Regions from separate parts of the Paenibacillus sp. N3/727 genome, predicted to be linked through region 2. Evidence: predicted binding sites of a transcription regulator. Region 2 holds the regulator's gene; each other region holds the start of a gene.
What was found. The regulator LexA, encoded in region 2, represses DNA repair genes until DNA is damaged. The targets are predictions, from matches to a motif close to CGAACATATGTTCG.
Positions count from the first base shown of each region.

Region 1: the regulator LexA is predicted to act here: its motif matches at 1,231-1,244, upstream of MNQ98_RS09725 (YhjD family protein).
Region 3: the regulator LexA is predicted to act here: its motif matches at 2,299-2,312, upstream of MNQ98_RS10105 (YhjD family protein).
Region 4: the regulator LexA is predicted to act here: its motif matches at 1,560-1,573, upstream of addB (helicase-exonuclease AddAB subunit AddB).

Region 1 is NZ_CP093336.1:2,204,581-2,207,943, forward strand. It holds gene MNQ98_RS09720 (DNA polymerase IV) at 1-799, opposite strand, end outside; gene MNQ98_RS09725 (YhjD family protein) at 818-1,180, opposite strand; gene MNQ98_RS09730 (alpha/beta hydrolase family protein) at 1,564-3,060, shown strand; gene MNQ98_RS09735 (MerR family transcriptional regulator) at 3,147-3,363, opposite strand, start outside.
Region 2 is NZ_CP093336.1:2,816,484-2,819,846, reverse strand. It holds gene MNQ98_RS12845 (HAD family hydrolase) at 1-177, opposite strand, end outside; gene MNQ98_RS12840 (hypothetical protein) at 224-748, opposite strand; gene MNQ98_RS12835 (DUF896 domain-containing protein) at 812-1,012, opposite strand; gene MNQ98_RS12830 (LysM peptidoglycan-binding domain-containing protein) at 1,169-1,540, opposite strand; gene lexA (transcriptional repressor LexA) at 1,717-2,343, shown strand; gene MNQ98_RS12820 (DUF3139 domain-containing protein) at 2,455-2,775, opposite strand; gene glnA (type I glutamate--ammonia ligase) at 2,834-3,363, opposite strand, start outside.
Region 3 is NZ_CP093336.1:2,287,562-2,290,924, forward strand. It holds gene MNQ98_RS10100 (YhgE/Pip domain-containing protein) at 1-1,745, opposite strand, end outside; gene MNQ98_RS10105 (YhjD family protein) at 1,786-2,169, opposite strand; gene MNQ98_RS10110 (Crp/Fnr family transcriptional regulator) at 2,361-2,861, shown strand; gene MNQ98_RS10115 (VOC family protein) at 2,884-3,276, shown strand; gene hmpA (NO-inducible flavohemoprotein) at 3,283-3,363, opposite strand, start outside.
Region 4 is NZ_CP093336.1:1,946,974-1,950,336, reverse strand. It holds gene addB (helicase-exonuclease AddAB subunit AddB) at 1-1,405, opposite strand, end outside; gene MNQ98_RS08505 (class I SAM-dependent rRNA methyltransferase) at 1,727-3,100, opposite strand; gene MNQ98_RS08500 (Na/Pi cotransporter family protein) at 3,322-3,363, shown strand, end outside.

The DNA of each region.
Region 1 (3,363 bases), 610 kb from region 2:
TAGTCTGCCGTCCAATTCCTTTTTGCTGCTCAAAAGCGTCCGGGGTGACAGGGGAGTCGTCATAGCCGTTCGCCGTTCGCCATAGTACCTCGCTCCAGATGTCGCAGTTTTTTTTCATGTAACGTTTCATCTTCCGCTTGAGTTCTCCAAGAGGAGTGTGGGCCAGCTCGCCAATGGTATGAATGCCAAGGCGGGCCAAATGGCGTGTCGTTTTGGAGCCGACACCGAACATTTTGTGGACAGAGCAAGACCAGAGGGCTTCCATATTGTGTTCGTTCAATTCGTAAATGCCGTCTTCGTTTTTTTTGGCAAAATTGTCACAGGCCATTTTGGCGAGGATTTTGTTTCGTCCAATGCCGACACGGGTGTAAATGCCGGTTTCCTCCTGCACCCTCATCTGGATGTGACGGGCGAGCTCCGCAGGCGAACAACCGAAATGCGCCAGACTGGCGGTCACATCAACGAATTGCTCGTCAATGCTGAACGGCTCCACGAGATCCGAATACGACTCCAGGATGGTCATGATCTGCAGTGACAACCGGATATAGGCGCTCATCCGGGGTTTCATGACGATGAGATCAGGGCATTTCTGCTGAGCTTGCCATAAGGCTTCAGCCGTCGTTACACCGTGACTCTTAGCCAGGGGGCAGGCGGCTAGAATGATGCCGCTCCTCCGGGACGGATCCCCCGATACGACGAGCGGTTTGTTTTTGTAAGCGGGGTGGGCCACTTTTTCAACAGAGGCATAAAAGGATTGGCAGTCTGCCAAAAAGATGACACGTTGCTGACGTTTATGCATGTTATTTCACCCCTTATTCTATTCAAGACTGATGTGAAGCGCCTTGGCTAGCCGTTGCTCGATGTCGGCTCTTACAAAATCCCACTGCAGCTCCATGTGATGCTGGTAACCGCGGCACCGGTAACGGAGCAGCAGCGAATACTCCTTCCGGTGGGTTTCCATAATCGTGATGCTGCGCGCTCGGCAGTCATTTTTGAGCCGGCTCAGCCTGGTCATGGAGGATCTCTGAATCTCCCTTAGGCGTCCTATATAAAGATCCGTCAGGCCTGATGTTTCCATGCTCCGGATATCCTTCTCCAGGACATCAAGCAGGATGGGCAGGATTGTACATTCCTTCACTATTTGGAGCTCTTCCCCGGTTTGCAGCGGAGATGTGGACATAGCTGCATCGGCCTCCTCCGGTTCTTCATACATTCTTCATTATTATATACCGAACACATGTTCTATATGCAAGCGGTAAATACCGTTAATTGGGTTAGGGAAAGTAAATGACTGGCTATCAAGGCTGCTCGAAACGTCGCAGGAGGAAATTTCCGAATATTTAGATGCCCTTAAAATGCTCAACTCGGCTACTACCCAAGGCGAATAAATGTCGCTCGGCTTTCCACCTACAACCTTTGCTGGTTGATTTCTTATTTAACGATAACTAGCGATCCTTCCCAAAATAATCCTTGAATCTCCTGCTACAGGAGGTTTTATCATGTGTGCAAGAGAAGCTGCTGCATTTCTAATTCATACGCGGCAGACAAGGAGGCATATAGGATATGAGGATTGTGGAATGGATTTATCTTATTTTTAACGTGGTTATGCTTGCATGGCTAATAGGGGCGCGGAACAAGCCCCTGCGGATGCTCTGGGGTGGATTTGCCGTCTCCGCTGCACTCCTGCTTGTGCATGGATTGATGGAGGGACTGCGTTGGCCCCTGATCCCCGGTTATCTGTTAACCATGGTCCCATTGATTGTTCTGGTTGTAAAAACCCGGAATCGGTCATCGTCCAAAGCAACGGACGGACGCTCCGGCACATCAAGTTGGAAGCTGCGCCGCACACGGATGATTGCATCATCCGTACTGGTATTGGTATACGCCGCAGTGGCGCTTGGGCTACCGTTGCTGTTCCCGGTTTTATCGTTTGAGAAGCCGACAGGTCCTTATGGAATCGGGACGGTGACCTATAACTGGACGGATGACAGCCGTGAAGAAGTATTGACTCCGGAAACAGGGGATAAACGCGAGCTGGTGGTCCAAATCTGGTATCCGACAAGTAAGGATGCCAAAGGAACAACGGCGCCTTACGTGTCCGATCCGGCTGTATATGAGCAAGCTTTTCATGATGTATTGGAAATGCCGAAGCTGCTGTTCACCAACCTTTGGGATATCAAGACACATGCGATACAGGATGCGAAATTGTCCGAATCGGAAGCCAAGTATCCGGTACTTGTTTTTTCACATGGCCTGCATGGATACGAAAGCCAGAATACGTTCCAAGTCGAACAATTGGTCGGCAATGGTTATATCGTCGTGGGCATTAATCATACGTACAGCAGCATGGCTTCGGTGTTTCCGGATGGACGGGTGGCCTATTTTGAATCGCAAGGTAAGGAGGGCTTTGAAAAGCTGAAATTCAATAACTTGGATGTGCTCAACGAGGGTTGGGTAAAGGATGTTCAGTTTGTGTTGGATGAGGTGGAGAAGCTTGCAGCTAATGATCCGGATCAAAGGTTCACAGGGCATATGGACCTGGATCGCATCGGCATGTTTGGCCACTCTTTTGGCGGGGCAACAGCCGTGCAGATGCTGCTGACCGATTCAAGAGTCAAGGCAGGTATGAATATGGATGGTGTGTTGTACGGTGAGAAGCGCATTCCGGCGGAAGGTGTAGGTAAACCGTTTCTGATGATCAGTGCAGACGATACGCTGAACGGTGCAACCAGTATGAGTGATGAAGCGATTGCGGCGATGGGTACGAACCGTGAAGTGATCAAAACCTATTATGAAGAAGTATTCGCCCGGTATGCTCCGGTAACGGCAGGCGGAAACTACTGGATGAAGCTTAACAATACAGTACATCTGAGCTTTTCGGATCTGTTGCTCGTTTCTCCGCTCCTTGAATGGGCCCAGGGTGTGGATGCGCGCGGTACGCAGGAACTCGTTAACGACTACACGCTGGACTTTTTTAATCATTTTCTGAAGGGACTGCCGTTTGAGAAGCTAGACCAGTCTGTCGGAAAAAATCCTGAATTCTCGCTGGAGCAAGGGTAATCTCTTGCATACTTGGCCTGCTCAACCTTAGCGGGACGGCCCAATGCAATCTTGTCTACTGGGCCTGCCGCAGTGATGGTGATCGGCTACAACAATTCCATCTGTGTGTGATTCAATTGCTCCAGTCTGTGGCGCATCCCATCCATCAGCAGGCTGACGCCGTCTACAACTACACTAGACTTCGGGTTAAGGATTGTGCACAGTTTGTTGAAGCGCAGAATCCGCTCTGTGACGGAGTTCAGCATATAACGGGCCTGTTTACGGAAAAAAGCTTCTCCGTCACCGGATTGTTCTGAACTGGCG
Region 2 (3,363 bases):
GTCATAGGATTCGTACAAAGAGCGCGCTTCGCTTCGAACTGCTGTGAGCAGAGCGGTTGCATCAATTCCGGTGCTTTCCGCCCCAGCCTGACAAGTTACCTCAAATGCTTCCTCTACACTTCTTTCATCCCACAATAGCGTATCATCCAGGTCAAACAGTACCGCAGTTGCCGGCATCTCTCCATCTCCCTTTACATGCCCTCTAAAATAGCAGGCAAATCCATTATTCGTGCTCTACTGGGATATTATTGATTTTCGCAAATTGCTCCAGTCTTTCCCCCATCGCTTTTGTATCATAACGGTTAATCAAACGCGAGAACACCCAATTTCCGCCACGAGCTTTATTCTCGATGACAACAGAACCTTGCAAAATTCTGATTTTGGATATTTCCGATGCCGTCAGCTTACGTTCACGGTTAAACTTAAAGGTAGATACTGTGCTGCGTCCTACTTTCAAGTATGGTTTCCGCAAAAAAATCATTAAAGCCAACAAAATGTACAAACTGACTCCGATGTAGTTCATTGTCTTACTGCCTGCTCCCGCATCAACTGTAGCCAACCCGAGCAGCGCATAAAGAACAGCCAGTGCAAGCAAAATGATTGGCAGAACGTATTTACGTCCTTTGAATACATCTCCGTCACTGGTTGATGTGTTCGTCGTTCCAAGTATTGCTTGTCCCTGCTTCTTGCGCTGCTTGTTAAGTTGAGACATATTCTTGCTAACTTTTCTTTCCCATGAACGAGACATGAGTCTCCCCCTCTTCGCTAAACTTCATATTATAGATCTCTTGAGCAGACAAGCGGAAAACGTTTAATGTTTCAAACCAGGACCGTCTTTCTCTTCATCTACCCATTCGATTGAATCCAACTGCTGTCGGAAGTTTCTCCGAAGATTATTAAGATAGACTTCACGAAGCTCAGAACGTTCTTTTTGTTCCTCCTCCGTCAACCCTTCATTTTTGTTTTTTCTCGCCAGAACGTTTATACGTTCTATTAAAGCATCGATATCCATACCTTCGCCTCCAATAAAAAATTCATTCTTAACTTTGACATGTCAAAAAGAGCTTGTCAAGGAAACCTCTCCTTACCAAGCTCGCATATGTGCTCTTCTTTATATTATACCATTATTTTAACAGATCATGAATTCCGTATCGGTGTATCATATCTTTCACCATAGAGGCAACGACAACACATCTCCTGCCTGAATATCCGGTCCTTTCAACTCGTTAACTTCCCTAATTGAACTGATGTATACCCTCGTGTCCATCTTCTTCGGTTTATGAGCCGCTGCAATACTCCAGAGCGAGTCACCAGGCTGCACAATAATATTCTTCTCCGCTGTCGGTTCCTCCAATCCCCCGGCAAAAACAGAAAATGCACCAGTACATCCTAAAACAACAATCAGCAGTATGAGCATCAATTTACCTGCCCCACGTGACTTGATAAGCTCCACCGTACGATTCCATAGAGAAGCCTGGCTATGTGTCTCTTCCTGAAACTGTCCTTCATAAATACTGCGGTATGTAGTGTATCTCAACATAATCATCATCCCCCAAACAAGTGTTCTCTTATGGATTTAAATATAACACGAACACTTGTTTGATTCAATACTTTTTACGAACGGTTGTTCTATTTGTTTTTTAGAACTTATGTTTGTGCGAACGGAAGTTCTATGTTATAATTTTCCCAAACGTTACTAAATGGGGTTGATACGGAATGTCGAAGATATCCAGCCGCCAGCAGGCGATATTGGAATTTATCCGCAACGAAGTTCGGAGCAAGGGCTACCCGCCTTCCGTACGAGAAATCGGTGAGGCTGTCGGACTGGCTTCCAGTTCAACAGTACATGGTCATCTGGACCGTTTGGAGAAGAAAGGCTTAATCCGTCGTGACCCTACGAAGCCAAGAGCCATTGAGCTGCTCGGGCAAGAAGAATCGGAGAACAGTAATTTATTCACACACACCATCTCCAGAGTTCCTGTCGTCGGTAAAGTTACTGCCGGTGTTCCTATCACTGCTACAGAGAACATTGAAGACTATTTCCCTCTACCGCAACATTTTGTAGGGGACAACAAAGTATTCATGTTAACCGTAATGGGTGACAGTATGGTTGAAGCTGGTATTCATAATGGAGATTATGTGATCGTCCGTCAGCAGCAGACCGCTGACAACGGCGACATTGTCGTAGCTATGACCGAGGAAGATGAAGCCACTGTGAAAACTTTTTATAAAGAGAAAGACCACATCCGTCTCCAACCGGAGAATCCGACATATGAGCCTCTTCGCTTAAACCATGTCACCATACTTGGTAAAGTTGTCGGCGTTTTTAGAGATATCCACTAGCCTTTATCTCAATACAAATTAAAGGTTACCGTCTTGTCTTGGACAAGCGGTAACCTTTTTTTACATCTTCATCTGTATTTCTATAGCTGGTAGGGTCTTCGTTCGTTTTTCTTAATCACGATCTTCGTGTTTATAACTCCCATTTTCGATATCAATATCACTCGGTCCTATTTGGACCCATTGTCCAACATTTCTATCGGTGTATACATACGTAACATGCAGCTCGTCCTCAAATATAACGTATACAGGAAATCGAGGCATTTTGCTAAAACGTGCTCTTATACTAACAATATCCTCTTCATTGTAGTTTTTATCATTCATAAGGTAGGAATGTAAATCATCCTCAAGCTTATTTAACTTCGACTGTAATAAAATATACCCAAGAATTAAAAGAATGACAAAAATTGCAAAGAACCATGCGATTTTCTTCATATAAGTTCCCCCTACAAACAAAAACCCCCGGCGCCCAGAGCGCCAAGGGTTTCAGCTATTAGTACAGAGTCATATATTGATCGCGTTCCCATTGATGTACTTGCGTTCTGTACATATCCCATTCGATTTCTTTCAGTTCGAAGAAGTGAGCCAAGGCGTGATCGCCAAGTGCATCACAGATGACTTCGTTGCGGAGCATTTCATTCACAGCTTCCTTCAGGTTTGCTGGCAGGCTAGGAATGCCTTCCTCGATACGCTCTTCTTCAGACATCACATAAATGTTACGGTCGATCGGAGCTGGCAATGTAAGCTTGCGCTTGATTCCGTCAAGACCCGCTTTAAGCATAACAGCCAAAGCCAGGTAAGGGTTGGCAGCCGGATCCGGGTTACGAACTTCCACACGGGTGCTTAGACCACGGGAAGCTGGAATACGGATCATCGGGCTGCGATTGCTCGCAGACCATGCTACATAACAAGGAGCTTCATAGCCTGGAACGAGACGCTTATAGGAGTTTACGGTAGGATTGGTAATGGCCGCATAAGCACGCGCGTGCTTAAGCTCACCAGCCATAAAGTGGCGTGCGGTCG
Region 3 (3,363 bases), 530 kb from region 2:
ACATAGGTTCCCAGAAGAAACAGGTCACCGAGCGTGACGAACAGCGCCTGACAGACTGCGATGGACAAGAAGGTGAGAAAGCGGCCAAAATATACTGCTGTGCTTCCGAACACAGCCTCTTCATGATGCACCTCTACGCTTAGCAGTGAAACGAGTAGCAGTGCCCCGACCCACAGTGATAAGGTCGTGAAAAAGGGGGACATGGCTGAGCCGTAGTTCGGAATCGGGTACAACCGGTTTTCTTTAAGCACCACCGGCTCCGCAAAGAATTGGCTTTCCTGCTCGAAATTGTTCTTGAGCAAACTGATAATCTCCCTGAGATCCCCTTCTTGCTCCAGCTTGCGGAACCCGTCTGCAAGTTTGGAAATTTGCTGCTCGGCTTCTGGAAGACGGTTCTGTACGGCAATAGCTTCTTTTCCACCTGCGGCAAGGCCGGTTTCTGCATGTTGGAGAATTTGGTTTACATCAGGAAGTGCCTTTAAAGCCTGGTTTAGCTCGGTTTGGACAGTCTGAGCTGTCTTCCCCGCCCGTTCCAGACCTGCAGAAATCCGGGGGCCGATCTCGCTATCATAGCGACTTAGCAGCCCACCTGACAATTTGGCTGCATCATCTGCCAGCTGCCTTAATTTAGTGAGCTGACTCGCTCCAGCTTCGCCATCTTGTCCTATGGCCGTAATGGCGGCCTGAATTCCTTCTTGAAGCGAAGCCCACCGCTCGCTGATACGTTTTAGATCGGCGACCGCTGCGGCCGCGCCGGTGCCCGGTATAGCTGAATCCAGATGCTGGAACAATTCGGACAGCCGATTTGCCACTATTGCGGCTTCTCCGGCGCGTGTCCCAACCTCTCTCAAGCGAGCCTGAGCTTCCTCAGGAGAAATCCCGGACTGCTCTGCGAGGGCTATTGCCTGCTGAACGGAGGTTGCAGCTTCATTCAGCACAGCAAGGTCCTGCTTTACACGCGGCTCGAGCGACACGGACGCTTCGGATGTCTGTTTGGCAAATCCGGCAAGAGCCCCTGCCGCCTCCTGACCGCTGCGGCCCATCTCCTCCAGCACGGGCAGTGTCTTTTTTGATTGGGCGACCAGTTTGCTGGCGGTTTGCATATCCGTTATGGCGATTTCCATGGCCCTGTTTAGCTCTGGAAAATGATTCTCGATGCGAAACACTAAACTCTCAACCTTTTTAATCGTTGGAAGTTCATTTTCCAACTCGATCCCAAGTGCATTGAACATTTGGAAGATAGTCCCGTCAGCTGTTTTAATAAAATTTTTGCTGACCTCTTCAACGATGCTGGACGCTCCTTTAGCTGTGACCTTTGGAGCGACTGCATTTATTTTTTCGTTCGTATAATATAGAATTTCCGCTTTTACCGGTTCGTCAGTAAGTACGGTGCCGATCCGTGCCGAGAAATCCTTAGGAATAACAATGGCGGCATAATCATCACCGTGTTGTACACCTTTTATAGCCGATTCTTGATCTGTAAACCGCCACCCCAGACTGTGGTTGTTCTGGAGTGAACGTATGATTTCTTGTCCTGCGTTGATAGGTGTGCCGTGAAGCGTCGTACCAGCGTCCAGATTGGCTACCGAGATGGATAAACCGGAGGTTTGGCTGTATGGATCCCATGAGGATGCAATATTAAACCAGGCATAGAGCGAAGGCAGCACGGCGAGACCTATAATCAGTACGGCAGCAGCCCAATTTGTCGTTATGTTTTTGAGGTCGGTGAGGTAGATACGGATCATATTCCGGATGACACATCCCTCTCTTTCAAGTCCGTTTAGGCTAGTATGCCGCCAAATTTGAACCTGAATACCGATAAAGCCTGTTCATGGCTTCTTTCTGGATAAGTTCCCATGATAACCATAGAGTCCGGTTATAGCCACGGCACATAAACACGGCTTCAATTCCGCCAGATTTACGAGTTTCTTCCGAGATCCGGATACCGTGAACGCGAAGCTTTTGGCGGACAGACCAGAGATTTCTGGAGGTTTCCTTTTCAATGAGGCCGAGGCTGCGGATATAAAGTGTGGGCATTTTCAGGGAAAGTGTATGAAGGGTATCGATGTCCCGTCTCAGCATTTTCAGCATAATGCCGTGTACCACATAGGATCTGACAAGCAGATCGTCTTCTTCTGTCGGAGCCGGAGGGAGGAGGGGCTCTCTCATTATGTCACTTCCTTACAATATAGAAACGTGTGTTCTTATGTTATTCATGTTAAACGACGATTATAACTCTGGCAAGTCGTAAATTTTTTGGAGCCGGAACTCGTCATCTTTATCTTTTTGTTATAATGACAAATATGTGTCCGCCTGCAGCATGCAGAGGGATTTGATTCAGATAGCAGGGAGTGATGTTGGTGATTTTGCACAAAGGGGAAGTTTTGTTCCATCAAGGGGATAGCGGTGAATTTTTATATCACATCAAAAGCGGATTGTTTAAGGTAACAAGGCTGCATGAGAATGGGAATATCGTGCTGTTCAACATCTTGTATCCGGGTGAGACAGTTCCGCATCATTCACTCATCAGCCAAAAGGAAACACATGGTACAGCCACAGCGGTCATCCGCAGCGAAATCGAGATCATCTCGGCAAAAGAATGGTACCGCGAGTTGAAGGAGAACCCAGACAGGCCGCTGGAAGTAGCAAGACTTTTACAGGAGAAGGTTCGGTTCATGCAGCAGCGCCTGGACCACCTGACGGTAGGCACTCCCGCTGAGCGGCTGGAGCTGTTGATCAAATGGCTCGATGATTATTCACAAGGATTGCATCTGACCGAGCTGCTTACACAGGAAGAGATCGGTCAGTTGATCGGGGTGCGGCGCGAGACCGTAAATCGGCTGCTAAGAGGACAACATTAAGAAAAGCCGGGAGGAATGCTTCTTGCTGCATCATGTGGAGATAAATACAAGTGATTTGAATCGGAGTCGGGAGTTTTGGGGGTGGCTGCTTACAGAACTGGGCTATCGTCCATATCAGGAATGGGACAACGGAATTAGCTGGAAACAAGGAGCTACCTATCTTGTATTTGTGCAGACGGAGGAACGTTTTCTTTCCCATTCTTACCATCGGCGCACAACGGGACTGAATCATCTGGCATTTCATGCAACATCCCGTCAGCAGGTGGATGATATGGCGTCAGAATTAAAAAGAAAAGGGATACCTGTCCTGTATGAGGACAAGTATCCCTATGCTGGCGGTCCGAGCCATTATGCCGTGTTTTTCGAAGATCCTGATCGGATCAAGGTTGAACTTGTGGCACCGGACCACGAATAGGCCAGTTTAAGCTTCCAAAGATGCTGCAGGGCCGAAAAATTCATAATGAATCCGTTCGTCCGGGAGCCCGAGAGCCTTGAGGTCACG
Region 4 (3,363 bases), 870 kb from region 2:
TTCCCCCGTCTCCATCTTCCAGAGATAGACTCGGTATCCCTTTCCAAGGGCGTCCATCACTCCAACGAGAGCCCTGGATGCCGGATGCGAGTACATGGTTCTCGAGCGCATCCATGTTTTCTCTGGAAAGCGAACCATCCAAAGGAAGAAGCAGATCTGTTTTGACACATCGGAATACATCTTCGTAACGCCAACGCTTGCCAATCACATCTAGAGCAGAGCGTATAAACTCAACCAACGGATGATGAAGCTCACTGCGCTTCTGGTCCATGAAGTATGGCACACCGTATTCACGGAACAGCGGATTGATCATATGCTCATAATCTGCCAGATTACGGGCGAATACCGCCATTTCACGGAATCTTGCTCCTTCTTCCCTCGCCAGCCTCAGCATTTCGCGGATAGCTCCCTCCACCTCCGCACGGCGGTTATCCGCAGCGTATAGCGACAAGCCTTCCGTTTTCCCTGCTTCATCACCGTTCAGAGGACGCCACCGAGCTTTCCGGTCATACCCGCGTTCCAGATGTGCCAGTACGGAACGTTCCTTAAACCTCGGCAGCGTATCCGGGCTAAGCACCGTATGTACCGAATCCATACCCAATTCGTCAGCAATACCTTTCAACTTTATGTACGTCACAGCCGTAGGGTGGAACAAGTCCAACTCATGCGGGAGCGCACCATTCATATAAGGCTTATCTAACGTCAACGCAGTCGTTACCGATGAAGCATGCTGCATCAGCTCCCGGAGAACAACATATTCCTGCGGTGTAAAGCCGTGGAATCCGTCAATCCATATATCCGCGCTGCGGATATATTCCGATGAGGCAATCCCTTCAGCGAGCTTTACCAAAGTATCCTCTTCATCTATATAAAGCGGGGACAGCTCGTGCTCAAAATCCCGGTACAGCGTTAATACATCTTCCAGTTTGCGGCGCAGCATCGGAGGACTTCCTGTAGAGGAAGCCATATGCTCAAGCTGATTCTCAACACCGGAAGCGTCAATGCAGTATCGTTTCATCTCCGTGTACAAATCACTAAGTTTACCTACAAATCCAAGCTGTTCACTGGATGCGCCGAACAGTTTCAGCTCCTCTTTGCGTCGCTGGATAATTTTGTACAGCAGCATCCGCTTGCCTTCTTCACTAATGGCGACCCGGGCAGATCCGCCAGTCTCCTGCATAACCCGATAAGCGAGCCGGCGGAAGCTAAGTACTTGAGCGCGAAAGGTGCCTCTGATGCGGCCTGAAGTGACAATCGTATTATCCGCCTGAAAGGATGCTTGCTCCGGTACGATCAAAATGATGGGCTTTCCGTGAGGATCTTCCTCAAGCCGTCTTGTAATCTCTTCACTTATTGCGGTACTCTTTCCGCTTCCCGGACGTCCGATGACAAAACGAATCGACATGCTATGCCTCCTCAAATCTCTAAGCTATAATCAAAAAACTTCTTATATTTAAGGCTCAAATCCAAAATCAGTGCTTGCATTAAACAATGAAGTCGCTACGTAGAAGGATCGTTCTTACACGGTGTCTATTAGTATAGCATAACTGTCGAATGAAGGAACATACGTTTGGATGCCATTACCATTACAGTCACACACGGACAACCGTCATGTAAGCCGTTGTTATAGCTCTATCTTTTAAGCGGTTCGTTAGCTGTGCTCCAGACAAAAAAAGACTGCCTCATCAACGATAATACATCGCTGTATGGAGCAGTCTCCAGTATTCTACAAATTCGTTTTACTGCGGACTTCAAACACCGCAAACTTCAAATAGTGCCCCTCGTCCACACCTAGAATTTGAGGGTGGTCCTTACCCGCGGCACGCCATTCTACAAGACGCAATATTTTACCGGCATCTTGGGCAGCCTCCTTGATCGTCTCCAGGAACAAATCTGGACGCATATGGTAGGAACAGCTAGCTGTAACGAGGTACCCACCTTCATTTACCAGCTTCATACCATGAAGGTTGATATCCTTATAGCCGCGACATGCTCCCTTTACCGCTCCTTTGCTCTTGGCAAAAGCAGGAGGATCGAGAATGACAACATCCCATGTACGTCCGCCTCCAGCTGTCAATGGTTTTGAAGTATCTACCTTATGTTCTCCTCGGGCACGCTCTTCACGTTCCTCCACTCCCTTAACCTGTGAGCGAAGATATTGAAAAGCATCATCCACGACAAATTCGACGCGATCCTGAAACCCGTTCAGCTCCACATTTTCTCTGGCACTGTCAATGGCATGCTCGGAAATATCGAGACAAGTAACCTTCTTGGCTCCATATTTGCAAGCATGCAAAGTAAAGCTTCCCGTATGGGAAAAACACTCCAGAACGGTTGCCCCATCCCAATAAGGGAACGTAACCTCTTTACCGCTTTTGTTTACTGGAACCCGCAGCATTTGTCCGTCCCGCTCAAGTTCTTGCAGTGTAATTCCGCTCCGATCTCCCCATCCGATCATCAGCGGCTGTATGGAGGCTCTATTCTCACGCTGGTCAAAGAAATAACCTGTCTTCTGTCCTTCTTCAATATCGACTTTAATCTTCAGGCCATTTTCGGTAACTGTAACATGTCGTGGACATTCCCCATACAAGATTCCTTTGCGCTGCTCCAAACCTTCCAGTTCCCTTACGGAAACATCACTGCGTTCATAAATACCAGCAGGGTTCATCACTTCCACAAGCGCTTCGACAATACTGTCACGGCATTGATCCATACCGAGTGTCAACAGCTGAACAACCAACACGTCAGAAAAGCGGTCAACAATCAACCCTGGCAGAAAATCAGCTTCCCCGTACACAAGCCGGTACGCATTTTCATCACCGATAAACCGTTCGCGGTGTCTCAAACAATCCTGAAAGCGGGACACAAAGAAATTTCGGTCCATCTTCTCAAGCGACTGATAAGAGACAACTCTAACCGTGATTTGCGACTTCGGATTGTAGTAGCCTGTAGCCAGAAACCGGCCTTGATGATTCAACACTTGAACTAGCTCACCAGGTTCCGGATTTCCCTCGACCGATGCTATTTCACTTTTAAAAACCCATGGATGACTTTGTTCCAATCTTTTCTTTCGGCTGCGATCCAAAATGACCGATGGCATTCATGCTTCACTCCCTGATTTCATTCCCTTCGGACAATCACTGGCATGCGTGTCCGTAAGGGATCATATACGTAATTAATAAGAAAAACATCTATCGATGTATCTTCATAGTAGAAAGACCGCGCTTAGCGGTAGTTTTTCTTGCGAGATAAGGATGCTGTTTACTCTGAAGTTTATACTTTCTTATCTCTAATAACAAAGACCTCACAAAGGAGAATCTCATGTTTTCTACACTCTGGTTTCCGGTCACTTACGGTCTCGTC